One region of the Nocardioides sp. YJ-D4 genome, then DNA from elsewhere that is predicted to be linked to it. Evidence: riboswitches for the same ligand, from Rfam matches in the RefSeq annotation. Region 1 holds a riboswitch; the other holds the start of a gene.
The links. Region 1 has a riboswitch for cyclic di-AMP ahead of ACW14X_RS06795 (C40 family peptidase). Riboswitches for the same ligand answer to the same signal wherever they lie in the genome.
Positions count from the first base shown of each region.

Region 2: another riboswitch for cyclic di-AMP. It lies ahead of ACW14X_RS04725 (C40 family peptidase); the one in region 1 lies ahead of ACW14X_RS06795 (C40 family peptidase).

Region 1 is NZ_CM132932.1:1,414,099-1,421,648, forward strand. Features, by position in the region: gene prfB (peptide chain release factor 2) at 1-481, opposite strand, end outside; gene ACW14X_RS06795 (C40 family peptidase) at 605-1,420, opposite strand; cyclic di-AMP (ydaO/yuaA leader) riboswitch at 1,423-1,585, opposite strand; gene ACW14X_RS06800 (response regulator transcription factor) at 1,813-2,493, opposite strand; gene ligD (non-homologous end-joining DNA ligase) at 2,508-3,425, opposite strand; gene ACW14X_RS06810 (ATP-dependent DNA ligase) at 3,425-4,393, opposite strand; gene ku (non-homologous end joining protein Ku) at 4,504-5,364, shown strand; gene ACW14X_RS06820 (YciI family protein) at 5,485-5,844, shown strand; gene ACW14X_RS06825 (RNA polymerase sigma factor) at 5,841-7,175, shown strand; gene ACW14X_RS06830 (alpha/beta fold hydrolase) at 7,184-7,550, shown strand, end outside.
Region 2 is NZ_CM132932.1:976,114-983,663, forward strand. Features, by position in the region: gene ACW14X_RS04710 (AMP-dependent synthetase/ligase) at 1-169, shown strand, start outside; gene ACW14X_RS04715 (M48 family metallopeptidase) at 257-1,504, opposite strand; gene ACW14X_RS04720 (hypothetical protein) at 1,501-2,703, opposite strand; gene ACW14X_RS04725 (C40 family peptidase) at 2,742-3,728, opposite strand; cyclic di-AMP (ydaO/yuaA leader) riboswitch at 3,746-3,950, opposite strand; gene ACW14X_RS04730 (hypothetical protein) at 4,047-4,229, opposite strand; gene ACW14X_RS04735 (NYN domain-containing protein) at 4,353-5,618, shown strand; gene ACW14X_RS04740 (APC family permease) at 5,701-7,550, shown strand, end outside.

The sequences.
Region 1 (7,550 bases):
GGTACTTGTTGCGCTCGGCCCAGCGGACGTACATCCGCATCAGCATCTCGGCGAAGTCGGCGGCGTCGACGCCACCGGCGCCGGAGCGGATCGTCACCAGGGCCTCGCGGGAGTCGTACTCCCCCGAGAGCAGGGTGCGGATCTCCAGGCTCTCGACGGCCTTCTTCACCCGGCCCAGCTCGGCCTCGGACTCGGCGAGCGAGTCGGCGTCGCCCTCCTCCTGGGCCATCTCGACCATCAGGCCGAGGTCCTCGATGCGGGTGCGGAGCTCGGTGAACTTGTTGAGCTCGCCCTGTAGCAGGGAGAGACGTCCGGTGACGCGGGTGGCGTTGTCCTGATCGTCCCAGAGGTCGGGCGCGGCGACCTGCTCGCCGAGGTCGGCGATCTCCTTGCGCATCGCGTCCAGGTCCAGCACCTGGCCGATGGTCTGCATCGTTGCCTGGAGCTGCTTGATCTCGGTGTCGAATTCGGGGCCTGCCACGTCTTACAGGTTACTTGACCGGTGGTTCGCCGCCCGATTCGCCGACCCCGCAAATATGCGCTCGCCCTCCGGTAGGGGAACCGGAGGGCGAGCGCCAGGGGGATATATGGGTCCCGAGAAGCCTCAGGCCTGGTGGGTCGAGCCGGCGAACCAGCCGTCCCAGGCAGCCTCTTCACGAACGGACGCGCCCGGCTTGGGGGCGTGCAGCATGATCGCCTGACCATTCTCCCAGCGCAGGAAGATGCCCACGTGGTAGACCGGGCTGCCCCAGAACATCAGGTCGCCGCGCTGGATCTGGTCGTTCGGGATCGTCGGCAGCGCAGCCGCCTGGTCGCGCGAGACCCGGGGGAGCTCGATGCCGGCAGCGCTGAAGGCGTACTGCGTCAGGCCGGAACAGTCGAACGAGCTCGGACCGGTGGCACCCCAGACGTACGGGTCGCCGATCTGCTCCGAGGCGACGCTGATCGCGCGCTCGATCTTGCCCTCCTGGCTCGCGGCGAAGGCCTTGGCCTCGGCCTCGGCCTTCTTCTTCGCCTCCGCGGCCTTCTTGGCGGCGATCGCTGCCTTGCGCTTCGCCTCGGCCGCCTTGCGGGCTGCCTCGGCCTTGCGCTCCTGCACCTCGACAGCCCTCTCGAGCTGCTTGATGTCGGTGAGCATCGCCGTGGGGGTGGCCGAGGCCTCCAGGGTCGGAGCCTCCACCACCTTGGCCGGCTCGACGGCCGACTCGACGGAGGTGGTCTCGTGGGAGGCCGGCGCGGCGTTGGCGGCGGGGACTGCCACCAGGGCACCGGCGGCGATGCCGCTGGCGAGGGTGATGCGGCCGAGGAGCTTGCCGTGGCCACTGAGAGATCCTGCGATCGTCCGGGCGATCGAGACGTTCGGCGACCGGAACGGGCGGGGCGCGCCTCGATGGGCAGGATGAGATACGGACTTGGACATGCGTGAGTTCCTTCCCACGCCTGCGAGGTGAGCTGTCGGGTTCGGGCTAGAAGGTTGCCCGGCCATCGTGGCGATGGCTTCACCCCAAGCGACCGTCCGAGTTAGTCGCGTGGAACTTGGGTCCCCCGCTCCTGTCCCATACGTACTGCTGAGTGTGAGGGTAAAGGGGGTTCAGTAGTAGGGGCCGGCGTCCGGAGGGACAGGATTCGGCGTGTACCGGGGCCGGTCGTGCGTTCTGCACGGCTCATCCAAGGTGACATGCGATCTGGAACGGATCCAATCCCGAATGGCCGAATCTGAAGCACAAACGGCGTGTTCACGCGTGGCTTTGCCGTCGTTTGTGAAACATCTCACGCACTGAACACGCGTATGACACCGTGTCGAACTTGCGTTTACTCCGCTGCTTCGAGACGGAAACCGACGCCGCGGACGGCGACGACCTTCTCCTGCACACCGGCCGCCTCGAGCTTCTGGCGCAGGCGTCCGACGGTGACGTCGAGCGTCTTGGTCGAGCCGTACCAGTTCTCGTCCCAGACCTCGGCCATCAGCCGGTCGCGGGAGACGACCTTGTCGCGGGAGGCGGCCAGGACGGCCAGCAGCGCGAACTCCTTGCCGGTCAGGGTCACCTCGCGCTCGCCGGCGTAGACCCGGTGGGCAGCCACGTCGATGCGCAGGGCGTCGTCGTCGGCGCCGGGCTCGACCGGGCCCGAGCGGCGCAGGAGGGCGCGGACCCGCGCCTGGAGGACGGCCAGCGCGAACGGCTTGGCCAGGTAGTCGTCGGCACCGGCGTCGAGCCCCACGACCAGGTCGATCTCGGCGTCACGGGCGGTGAGGATCATGATCCCGCCCTCGTAGCCGTTGTCTCGAGCGGCCTTGCAGACCTCGAGCCCGTCCATGTCCGGAAGGCCCAGGTCGAGCAGCACCAGCTCGGCGTCGTACGGAGGTGCCAGCAGCTCCAGCGCCTTCTTGCCGGAGTCGACCCAGGTGACGTCATAGCCCTCACGCTGGAGCGTGCGCACCAGGGGAGCAGCGATGTCCTCTTGGTCTTCTACGACAAGCACGGAGTTCGACATGAAGAGAACAATAGTTACAGCCCCGTAGGGCTTGTGAAGAGATCCCCCCTTTCAGATAAGCGCGTGATCACATTGTTAGGTCCGAGCTGGTCGATACCGAGCGGATCCTCGGCCCCTTCGGCGACCTCGTCCCAGGTCACCGGGGCCGCGACCGTGGGGATCCCCTTGCCCCGCAGCGAGTAGGGACAGATGGTCGTCTTCGATCCCGAGTTCTGCGACCAGTCCAGGAAAACCTTGCCTGACCTGCGACTCTTGGTCATCGTCGCGGTCACCTTGCTCGGGTGCGCCTTCTGGAGGTCCTCGGCGATCTCCTTGGCCAGCGCCGTGGCGACGTCCGGCTCGACGGGCTCGGGCAGGGCGGCGTACAGGTGCACGCCCTTGCTCCCGCTGAGCACGGGCGTCGCGGCGAGGTCACGGGCGGCAAGCGCCTCGCGCACGAGCAGCGCGACCTCGCAGCACTCCTGCAGGCCGGCCGGCTCGCCGGGGTCGAGGTCGATCACGATCCGGTTCGCGCCTGCCGGGGTGCCGTCGCTGCCGACCGTCCACTGGTGGACGTGCAGCTCCAGCGCGGAGAGGTTCGCGGCCCAGGTGAGGGCGGCGAGGCTGTCGAGGATCGGAAAGGTGAGTGTTCCCTCCCTGTGGTCGGCGGTTCGGGATCCCGTTGTCGGAACGATGACCGTACGGACCCAGCTGGGCGTGCCGGCCGGTGCGTTCTTCTCGAAGAAGGACATGTCGCCGACGCCGTGCGGCCAGCGGATCCTCGTCACGGCACGGTCCTGGAGCTGCGGCAGGAGCGCCGGCGCGACCTGGGCGTAGTAGTTGAGCACCTCGCCCTTCGTCATGCCCGTGCGTGGATAGAGCACCTTGCTGAGGCTGGTCAGGGTCAGGACCCGGCCGTCGACCTCGACGCGTACCTCTTCTCGTTCGACCATCACAGATCCTTCGGCTCGATGTCCTCGCGGATGCCGATGAAGCTCGGCTGTCGCAGCCGGCCCTTGTAGCTCGCCGCCGCGACAGCAGTGCCGTGGGTCTCCACCTCGACGACCAGGAGCGGCTCGACCCAGTGGGTGCCCCGAGCGTCCAGCGACGGCACTCCCCCGTCCGGATCGACGTCGGGTCCGGCGAAGGGGCTCCGGCTGGTCTCGCGCAGCAGCTCCCCGAGCCGCTGGGCCCGCTTGCCGGTGATGCCGCTGCCGACCCGCCCACGGTAGATCAGCCCCTCGGGCGTCGGCTGCCCGACGAGCAGGGCGCCGAGTCGTTCGGTACCGCCCTCGGTGCCCACCTCGGGTCGCCAGCCGCCGACCACCAGCGAGGCCCGGTAGCGGTGGGCCAGCTTGATCCAGTCCTTGCTCCGCTCCCCCGGCCGGTAGCGGCTTCCGCGCCGCTTCGACACGATCCCCTCCAGCCCCTGCTGCTTCGTGACCTCATGGAGCATCCGGCCATCGTCGTACGTCGCCGGCACCTGCCATGAGCCCAGATCGCCGTCGGCATGGACCGCCTCGAGGATCTTGCGGCGCTCGGCCCAGGGCTCCTCGATGAGCAGCCGCCCGTCGAGACGGAGCAGATCGAAGACCATGTACGTCGCGGGGATCCGCTCCGCGAACCGCGCCGCCCGGCGGACGTCGCGGTTGTGCATCCGGTCCATCAGCACCCGAAAGTCGGGCAGCCCGGCGTGGTTGAGCGCGATCACCTCACCGTCGACGACGATGTCGCGCGTCGGCCCGGTCGCGATCTCGGGCCAGGCAGGGGTCGCGTCGTTGCCGTTGCGCGTCGCGAGGCGGGTCTGCGTACGTCCCTGCTCGGACTCTCCGACCAGCCGGATGCCGTCCCACTTGACCTCATGGACCCACTCCTCCCCCGGGGGAACGTGGGCGCCGGGCGTGGCGAGCATGGGCCGCATGTGTCCATCTTGCCTCCAGCAGGCCGTGTGACGCGTGGGGTTAAGGGGTACCGCGAAAACGGAATACGGCAGATACTGGGCGAGACGTTGCCGTTACGGAGGGAGTCACCATGCGTGCGATCTGGAAGGGCGCGGTGTCGTTCGGGCTGGTCAGCGTGCCCGTGAAGCTCTATTCGGCGACGGAGTCGCACGACGTCTCGTTCCGTCAGGTGCACCAGTCCGACGGTGGCCGAATCCGCTATCAGCGGATCTGTTCGATCGACGGCGAGGAAGTGCCCTACTCCGAGATCGCGAAGGGCTATGAGACCGAGGACGGCGAGATGGTCGTGCTCACCGACGACGACTTCGCCAACCTGCCGACCACCTCCTCGCGTGAGATCGCGGTGGAGAAGTTCGTGCCGAGCGACCAGATCGACCCGATGCTCTTCGAGAAGAGCTACTACCTGGAGCCGGAGAACACCGGGGTCAAGCCCTACGCATTGCTGCGCCAGGCCCTGCTCGAGGCCGACCGGGTCGCGCTGGTGACCGTCGCCCTGCGGCAGCGCACCACGGTCGCGGCGCTCCGGGTGCGGCCGACCGACAACGGCGACGTGATCGTGCTGCAGACGATGATGTGGCCCGACGAGATCCGGGTGCCCGACTTCAAGGTCGAGGCCGGCGAGATCAAGGACTCCGAGATCAAGATGGCCAACATGCTCGTCGAGACCCTCGCGGGCGACTTCCATCCCGAGGAGTTCTCCGACGACTACGCCAGCGCCGTCGAGGAGATGGTGAAGGCCAAGATCGAGGGCGGCGAGGTCGAGCGGACCCCCACCTCCACCAAGACCTCCGGCGAGGTCGTCGACCTGCTCGCCGCCCTGCAGCGCTCGGTCGCCGCGGCCAAGAAGTCGCGCGGCGAGGAGGTCCCCGAGGAGGCCGAGGAGGCCGAGGAGAAGAAGACGAAGAAGTCGAAGGCGTCGAAGGCGTCGTAGGCGCCTTAGGGCGACACGTACCGAAATCTCTGGTGCGGGCGTGTCGAAAGCGGCAGGCTCTCCTCGACGCGTAGGCGACGACGCGCAACGGACGCGACGCCGACACGCAAGGAGACGCAGATGCGCTACATGATGTTCGTGAAGATGGCCCCCGACGCCGGGCCGCCGCCGGCCGCGCTGATCGAGGCGGTGGAGGCCGAGATCAAGCAGCAGTACGCCGACGGCATCCTGCTCGACGCCGACGGGCTCGGTCCCGCGGTGGAGATCCGGTTGACCGCTGGGGAGGTGACCCACATCGACGGGCCCTTCGCGGAGGCCAAGGAGGTCGCTGGCGGGTTCTCGCTCTTCGAGGTCCGCTCACCCGACGAGGCGATCGAGCTCGGACGCCGGATGATCCAGCTCCACGAGGAGCTGTGGCCGGGGCAGGACGTGGCCGTGGAGATGCGGCCGCTGTTCGGTCCGCCGACCCCGGCTGAATGAGCTCGCCCACCGAGGACGCGATCGTCGCGGTCTGGCGCAACGAGTCCGTACGTCTCCTCGCCGGTCTGGCGCGGATGACGCACGACCTCGACCTGGCCGAGGACCTCGCCCAGGATGCCCTCGTCGCGGCGCTGGAGCAGTGGCCGCACGAGGGCATCCCTCGCAACCCCGGCGCGTGGCTGATGTCGATCGCGAAGCGGCGCGCGATCGACGGGTTCCGCCGTGACGAGGTGCTGCGCCGCAAGGTCGCCCTGCTGGGCCATGAACTGGAGGAGGGTGAGATGCCTGACCTGGCTGCCGCGGTCGAGGCCACTGCGTTCAGACCTATCGAGGACGATGTGCTGCGGCTGATGTTCCTCTCCTGCCATCCGGCGCTGGCGCCCGACTCCCGCACGGTGCTGACGCTGCGGCTCGTGGGCGGTCTGACGACCGCCGAGATCGCCCGGGCCTACTTCGCCAAGGAGTCGGCCGTCGGCCAGCGGATCTCGCGGGCGAAGCGCACTCTGGCCGAGGTCGGGGCCTCGTTCGAGCTGCCCACCGGCGAGGAGCGGACGGCACGGCTGCGCGACGTGATGCAGACGATCTACCTGGTCTTCAACGAGGGGTACGCGGCGACGTCGGGGCCGTCGTGGACGCGCCCCGAGCTGTGCCTGGAGGGGATGCGGCTGGCCCGCATGCTGGCCGCGCACGCCCCGGGGGATCCCGACGCGCAGGCGCTGCAGGGGCTGCTGGAGATCCAGGGGTCACGGCTCGCGGCCCGGGCCGATGCCGAGGGTCACCCGGTGCTGCTCGAGGACCAGGACCGGACCCGCTGGGACCAGCTGCTGCTGCGCCGTGGCCTGGCCGCGGTCGACCGGGCGACGGCGCTGGCCTCCTCCGGCACGCCCGGCGGGAGCTATCTGGTGCAGGCGATGATCGCCGCGTGCCACGGCCGCGCCCGGCGGGCCGAGGACACCGACTGGGCCGAGATCGCACGCCTCTACGACATGCTCGCGACCGGCGTCCCGGGGGCGATCATCGAGGTCAATCGCGCGGTGGCGCACGGGCGCGCCTTCGGTCCCGATGCCGGGCTGGCCATCTTGGCGGCACTCCCCGAGGGAGCGCTTCCGGGGTCGCATCTGCCCGCCGGCGTACGTGGTGACCTGCTGCACCGGGCCGGACGGCACCTCGAGGCCGCGGCGGCGTTCGACGAGGCGGCCTCGTTGACCACCAACGCCGGCGAACAGGAGCTTCTCGAGAAACGTGCGGCCGCGTGTCGAAGCGACGGGGTCTCGTCCGACGCGTCAGTATCAACCGGGTCTTCTGAGGCTCGACCACCGCGACAGAAGTGAGCAGAACGATGACCACAACCACCACCTCAGCCGACGGCACCAAGATCGCCTACGACGTCGTCGGCACCGGCCCGGCGCTCGTCCTGGTCGACGGGGCGATGTGCTACCGCGGCTTCGGGCCGTCGAAGGAGCTGGCCGACGCGTTCTCGGACCGGTTCACCGTCTACCGCTACGACCGTCGCGGCCGCGGCGACAGCAACATCGCCAAGCCTGCTGCCGCCGGCACGATGGAAGCGGTGGAGCAGGAGGTCGCCGACCTGGGGGCAGTGATCGAGGCGGCCGGCGGACACGCCCATCTGCTGGGCCTGAGCTCCGGCGCCTTCCTCGCCCTCGAGGGCGCGCGGGCCGGGCTGCCGATCGACAAGATCGTCGCCT
Region 2 (7,550 bases), 440 kb from region 1:
CGACGACGCCAACAAGGCGGTCTCCAAGGCCGAGTCGATCCGCAAGTTCGTGATCATCCCCGAATCCTGGACCGAGGAGGGTGGCCAGCTCACCCCCAGCCTCAAGCTCAAGCGCAACGTCGTCATGCGCGAGTTCAGTCACGAGGTCGAGGCGCTGTACGCAAAGTAGTTGCTCGTGCCGCCGAGTCGGCGCATCTTGACGCCTTGGAGCGAAGCGAAGCGAGCGAGGCGTCAAGATGCGCCGACTCGGCCTATTTCAGTCGAGAACCCGATGAGCAATAGCGATCCGCTGCAGCGTCGTCGGGTGGGAGCCGAACCACCACTGCGACCAGGCCTGCGGTGACGGGTCGGAGAGCGAGCGGGCACCGAGGTCGTGCTGCAGCCGGGTGAACGACTCCAGGTCGCCGGTGGCATGGAGCGCCTCGACGTCGGCGCGGGCCTCGACGTGTCGGCTGAGGCCGTTCTGGATCGGCATCGCCAGCACGCTCGCGAGCGCGAAGACGGCCATCAGCATCGGGACCGCTTCGGGAGTGGCGTACTCGTCCTGGCGCCGGTAGGACAGCAGCAGGCCGAGCAGACCGACGCCGGCGACCGCACCGGCGGCGCCGATGACCGTGCCGACCAGGACGTCGTCGTGCTTGGCGTGGGCGAGCTCGTGGGCGACGACGGAGAGGACCGCCCCGCGCGCGGCGGCGCCCCGCTGCGAGTCGACGAGGTTGTCGTAGAGGACGACGCGGCGGGTGGAGCCGAAGCCGGTGACGTACGCATTGAGGGAGGTCGTACGCCGAGAGGCGTCGACCACCAGGACGTCGTCGAGCTCGACGCCCTCACGTTCGGCGATCGCCATCACCTCGGTCCGGAACTGGCCGCGCGGCAGCGACTCGAAGTCGTTGAACAGCGGCTCGATGACGACCGGATAGATGAACGAGCCGACCACCACCAGGGCAGCGACCAGGGCGGCGGCGACCGCCGGCCACCAACGCCGGCCGAGGCGGATGCAGGCGAAGAGGGCGAGCAGCGCCACGGAGGTGGTCACGATGCCGACGACCTGGTTCAGCAGCGAGTCGCCCAGCCAGGGTCCCCACGCCTGCCGGGAGAGTCCGTGGCGCATCTGCAGCCGGTGGATGGCCACCCCGAACGGCAGCGTCGCGATCCAGCCGAGGAGCGTGACCACGGCGACGGCGAGCACCACCCGGAGCAGCCATGGTCCGGGCAGCCGCGCCACCAGGCGCCGGCCGAGCGAGGTGAACCCGAGCACGCAGGCGACGACCAGAGAGACGAGGAGCGACGCCCGGCTGATCCAGCGGGCGGTGCCGGAGTAGGCCAGCATCCGCTCGAGTTCCTCGGGCGTGAACACGTCACGCTCGTCGGGCAGGTCGAGCGCGCCGCCCGGGTAGGGATGCCACGGAATCAGCGCCCAGGCGAGCACCACGAACGCCACCGCCCCGAGGACGAGAACCACCCACGACGTACGTCGCGTTGCACTCACTTCCGCCCGACTCATCGAGCCGAGTGTGACAGATGGGTCCGCCAGCGGGCGGTCAGCTCCTCTTCTCCGAAGCCGAAGCCGGCCTGCAGCGCCTTCTCCAGGCCGATGCCGCGACCGGTCTCCTCGTAGAGGTCGACCAGGGCCTGCTCGCCGCCGGCCTCGGCGAGGACCTCGCAGGCGAGCCAGGCGGCTTCGTACTCGGCGCCGAAGTGCTCCGAGCGGGTGTTGAACTCGGCCTTGCCCGGGAGGTGGTCGGGGGCGCCGTTCTCGCGGACCTGGGCGAGGATCTGGCCGGCGGTCTTGGACAGCGGCAGCTTGGTGTCGCGGAGCGCGACGTAGTCGGCGAAGCCCTCGACCAGCCACATCGGCCGACGGGTGTTGGTCGCGGCGTCGGTGGCCGCATGGGTGGCCTCATGGGTGATGACGATCTGGGCGCCGGGGGCGTCGAGGTCACCGATGACGCCCTGGTTGACCCACACGTGCAGCGGCGTCCCGGCCTTCGTGGAGCCGTCGACGGTCGCGGTCACCGCCGCGACGGCGGCGTAGGTCCCGGGCTGCGCGCCGAGCGCGGAGTCGAGGCCGTTCGCGGGCACCTCGAGGACCAGGCGCGGGTTCTTCCAGGGGATCACCTTGCGGACCCCGGCGACAGCGGTGCTGGCCAGCTCGGCGTAGCGGTCGGCTACGTCGGCCGAGGCCTGGGCGATGACGAGGGTGGAGCCGGTGCGGCGCACCTCGACCGGGCCGCTGAGCCACAGCGGCACGCGGGTGCCCTGGGCCGCCGAGAAACCGGTGATCGCGCCCTCGGCGTCGAAGCCGACCTTCAGCTCCTCGGTCAATACCGGGTCACCGGGGCTGCGCCACGACATCTCGACGTCGGCCGTCCAGGAGCCGTCGGGCTCCACGTTGCCCGACTCGGCGACGTACCTCGCGGTGACGTCCCCGAGGCCGATGGCACGGGCGTTGCGTACCGCCACCGAGGCGGCGTCCTCTCCCTCGGGCTCCGCCCCGTCGCGTACGCCGTCGACCAGGGCATCCAGCGAGGCCCGGGCACCCTCGGTGTCGGCGCGCACGTCCGGCGCGCTGCTCGGGGTCGGGGCGACGTACTCGCCCCCGCCGGTGAGCCGCCAGCCGACGAACCCGGCGAGCAGCATCACCAGCACCAGCGCGGCCCCGATCAGGGCCGGGCGAGAAAGAAGAGAGCCGACCGTTCGCACCTGCGAACGATCGGCCTCTTCGGGGTGCTGGGTCAAACTCAACCCGGGCGGACAGCGCCCGTGTAGGGCATCTCGTCCATCGGGGAGACCTTCACACCGGTGCTCGGGTTGGACGCGTGCACGATCATGCCGTTGCCGATGTAGATGCCGACGTGGCTGATCGGGCTGTAGTAGAAGACCAGGTCACCGGGGGCGAGCTGGTCGCGCGAGACCTGGGGTCCGCTGCTGTACTGCGCCGAGGAGGAGTGCGGGAGCGAGACGCCGGCCTGGCCCCAGGCACCCATGGTGAGGCCGGAGCAGTCCCACGACTCGGTGCCGGTGGCGCCGTAGACGTAGGCGTCGCCGACCTGGGCGAGGGCGTAGTCGACGGCCACCTTGGCGCGACCCGAGGGCGGCGGCAGGTTGGAGGGGATGCTGGTGTCGGTGGACTGGAACTCCTCCAGCTCATCGGCCTCCAGCTCGTCGAGCTCGGCCTGGGCCGCCTCGTACTTCTTGTCGATCTCGCTCTTCTTCTGCTGCATGGTCGTCTTGATCTTGGCCATCTGGGACTTGGCGTCCTCGGTGGCCTCGCGACGAACCTGAAGGGCCTCCGCCTCGGTGTTGTACCGAGCGAGGAGGTCGGCCTGCAGCGCGTTGTAGGACGAGACGGTGGAGAGACCGGCGAGGAACTCCTGCGGGTCCTCGGAGGTGATCACCTGGCCGACGGCAGAGACGTCGGAGCCCTCGAACTGCCGCAGCACGGAGTCACGGAGCTCGGCGCGGATCTTGTCGAGCTCCTTGCTCTGACGCTTCTCGTCGGAGTTGAGGTCCTCGAGCTGGTCCTTGAGGTCCTGCAGCCGCAGCTTGGCGTTGCTGTAGTCCTCGTTGGCCGCCTCGGCCTGGGTGTAGAGCTTGTCGACCTTCTTGCGAACGTCGTCGATGTCAGGGTCTGCCTGGGCGGGGGTCGCTGCGGGAATGATCCCGGCGACTCCGATGGCGGCGATGCCGGCTGCTCCGGCAATGAGTCGCTTCCGGTCGCGTGTCACGAGCGGACGGTCTCCTTGTGTGTAGTCGTTGACGCCTACCGGGTGAGCTGACGGGTTCAGGCACGACCTGCCTTACCACCGCTCCTCGATCTGGTCTCCCAGATCGCCCTTGCGGCGGATGCACCCCAGGTGATCGCACTCCGTGTTCGCGGCGTACGACCGGTGTGGTTCCCCGGCTCCTGGCCCGCCCCGAAGCGGGCCTGGACTAAGCGCGACACTCGCGTGGGCCGGTTGACCCACTTCCACGAGCGCCAAGTTCCTGCGCACACTAGCCGACGGCATCCCCCACCTGCCAACCACCCACGCCCAAAAGTTCGGCTACATCCCTTCCACCATGCGCAGCGGCGGGACCATGCCTCCTTCGGCCAGCACGTCGAGCGCCCGGCGCTCGTCGTCCTCGATGGTCAGCTCCGGCGGTGGCCCCAGAAGCACGGTGACCACGCAGTCGTGGCACGCCAAACCGCGCACGAGGCAGGTGTCACAGTCGATTCTCGTCGTCATGTGAGTGACGGTCTCACCGAGCACCGACATTTTTGCTTTCGTCCGGTTGCGTCCGGCGTGTCACCACCATCGCAGCACGGTATTCGAGGCGGCGATCGCGGACCGGGTCCCTACACTTGGCACATGGAGGTCTCCGCGTACGCGACGCTCCCCGACACGGTCCGGGGGCGCATCGTCGCGCTCACGGCCGGGGTGCTTCCCGACGTGGTGCGCCTGCCGCCCGCGCTCAAGCGGATCGCCGACTTCGCGCCCGCCCGGCGGGCCAAGGCCGGCGGCGCGATGATCGCCTCGGTGCTCGAGAGCGACGACGAGGTCCGGGAGAAGGTCGGCAGCCAGCTGCGACCGGCGTACGTCTCCGAGGGCTCCGCCGACGACGTGGTCCTCCCCGAGGATCCGGCCGAGGCGGCCGCGGTCGTCTGGCTCATCCGCCCCGACGGCTGGGAGGTCTCGCTCAAGGAGGCCCTGGACCGGCTGGAAGCCGCCGCGGTGCCGGTGGTCGACGCCGAGGTGGCCAGGCTGCGCGGCAAGCTCGCCGCGGCCGAGGACGAGCTCCGCGAGGTGCGTGCCGACCGCAAGGCCCGCCTCGACGACCTCAAGGCCGACAACACCGCGCTGCGACGCAAGCTCGGCGAGGCCCGGGCCGCCGCACGCGAGGCCGGCACCGGGCTGGACGAGGCCCTGACCGAGGCCCGCACGGCGCTCGCCCGCGCCGAGGACGAGCTCGCCGCACGTGACCGCCAGCTGCGGCAGCTCCGCAGCCAGATCGACAAGCTGGAACGCGAGGCCGCTGCCGAGCGGCGTACGTCCAAGACGGACCGTGAGGACGCCTCGCTGCGCGCCCGGTTCCTGCTCGACACGCTGCTCGACGCGGCTGGCGGCCTGCGTCGGGAGCTGGCGCTGCCGCCGGTCACCGGCACCCCGGGCGAGCGGGTGGAGGCCGAGCTGGCCTCCGCTGACGCCGCCGCCGGTGCCGGGGTCACCAGCAGCGCCCACCTCGAGCAGTTCCTGGCGATGCCGCGGGTCCGGCTGATCGTCGACGGCTACAACGTCTCCAAGGCGCTGTGGCCCGACTCGGCGCTCGATGCCCAGCGGCTGCGGCTGCTGCGGGCGATCGCGCCGATCGCCGCCCGCACCGGTGCCGAGACGACCGTCGTCTTCGACGCCCACTCCGCATCCGTACGCCCCACCGCGGTGCCTCCGCGCGGCGTCAAGGTCCTCTTCTCCCCCGAGGGCGTCATCGCCGACGACGTCATCCGCGACCTCGTCGACGCCGAGCCCGCCGGCCGCGTCATCCTGGTCGCCACCGACGACGCCGAGGTCGTCAAGGACGTACGCCGCGCCGGCGCCCGCACCGTTCCGCTCTCCTCGCTCTCGCCCCTGCTCGGTTGATCCCGCAGGCTTCCTGCGCCACACCGGCCTGATTCGATAGGTTCTCCCGACGTTCGAATCATCGGGAGTGGGAGACCAGCGCGTGCGGCACACCCTCAGCGCGATCGCCAGGATGATCCTGTGCGCCGCGGGATTCGTGATGTCCATCTACGGCAGCGTCCAGCTCAATGCCCTCAAGTCCCCGGGATTCCGCGAGCTGCTGCACGAGTCGAGCTTCTGGGTCGCGGCCGTCGGTGGTCTGATGACCGCGATCGCGTTCGAGGCGATGCGACGCGCCCAGGTCCCTGCGGCTCCCGCTCCGCAGCCCACCGAGCCCGTCACGCCGGTCACACCCGTCACACCCGTGACCCCCGATGAACCCGCGAAGGACGAGAGGGACGAGCGACCCGCCGATCAGGCCGACAAGCTGAGCCTCGTCGAGGTCGTCGGCCTCGCCGCAGGCGGCGTGATCGGATCGGGCTGGCTCCTGGCCGTTCCCACCCTTCACGAGAGCCTGGGCGAGGCCGCGCTCCTCGGCTGGGCCGCCGGCGGCCTGCTCATGCTCACCATCGCGGTCGTGATGGTCGAGTTCGGGCTCATCTCCCAGCGCACCGGCGGGCTGCTGTTCCATCCGCACGACGCCTTCGGGCCGCTGGTGGTGATCATCCTCGCGGCGTCGCTGTGGATCTCGTACGCCATCAACCCGGCCGCCCAGGCGGCCGCGGCGGTCAACGGGCTGGCCGAGATCGTCCCCGCCCTGGCCGGCGACGGCGGGCTCACCGGGATCGGGTCGACCCTGGCGGTGCTGGTGACCGCCGCGATCATCGCCTTCGTCCTGCTGCCCCGACGGCTCGTCCTGCGTACGAACGCGGCCCTGACGCTGCTCAAGATCGCCATCCCGGTGATCTTCGTGGTGTTCCTGGCGCTCGCGGCCCCGGGCCGGCCCACGGCTCCGGGAACCGCGGCCGGGCCCACCACGACCGGCGTGCTCAGCGCGCTGATCACCAGCGGCGTGATCTACGCCTACATCGGCTTCCAGGCTCCTCTGGACGTGACCGGAGAGGTCCGTGGCGGCCGTCGCGAGGTGGCCAGGCGGGTGCGCTGGGCGGTCTACGGCACGGTCGTCGGCTCGTTCCTCCTCTACTCCTCCCTCCAGCTGGTCTACGCCGAGCACATGGCCGGCTCCGGGGCCGAGCACGGCACCTCCTACGCACGCCTGACCGACGCGGCCACGCTGGCCGGGGCGCCGCTCGACTGGCTGGTCGTGCTGGTCCGGATCGCCGCGATCCTGGCCCCGATCGGGTCCGGCATCGTGTTCACCTACGCCCTCAGTCGCGAGGTCTACGCGCTGAGCGCGGAGAGGTACGTCCCCAGCGGCCTGCACGAGCCGCGGGCATCACGGCTCCCCGGCCGCACCGGCGACTCCTTCTGGCTGATCCTGCTCGTCAACCTGGTGCTCGCGCTGGTCGTCCTGGTCGCGGTGGGCGGCGACTGGCAGACCCTGGCCGTGCTCAACACCATCCCGATCCTGATCCTGTACGCGGTCACCTGCGTCGTCCTGGCCGTGCGCTCCGACCTGCTCGGGACGGGTGCCCAGCGACTGCTCCCGTTCGCGGCGTACGCGGCCTTCGTCGTCATCGCGCTGGTCGTCAACGAGTCCGCGTGGGACCGGGTGTGGAAGGGCGTGGCGGTGATCGGCTGGGGGTCGCTCGTCCTGCTCGTGCTCCCCTGGCTCCATCATCTCCGGGTCCCCGGCCTGGGCTGGTACGACGCGAAGAACCACGGCGCGCGCCTGGTCTCTCGTGACCCGGCGAACCGTCCGTTCGTCGTGCTCGCGCTGTACCTGGTCGCGCTGACGCTGCTGAGCGCCGTCCGCCACCGGATCGACGACGACTCCGTGTGGAGCGTGTGGAGCCTGCGCGCCCTGGTGATGATCGTCGCCTCGGGCGCGTT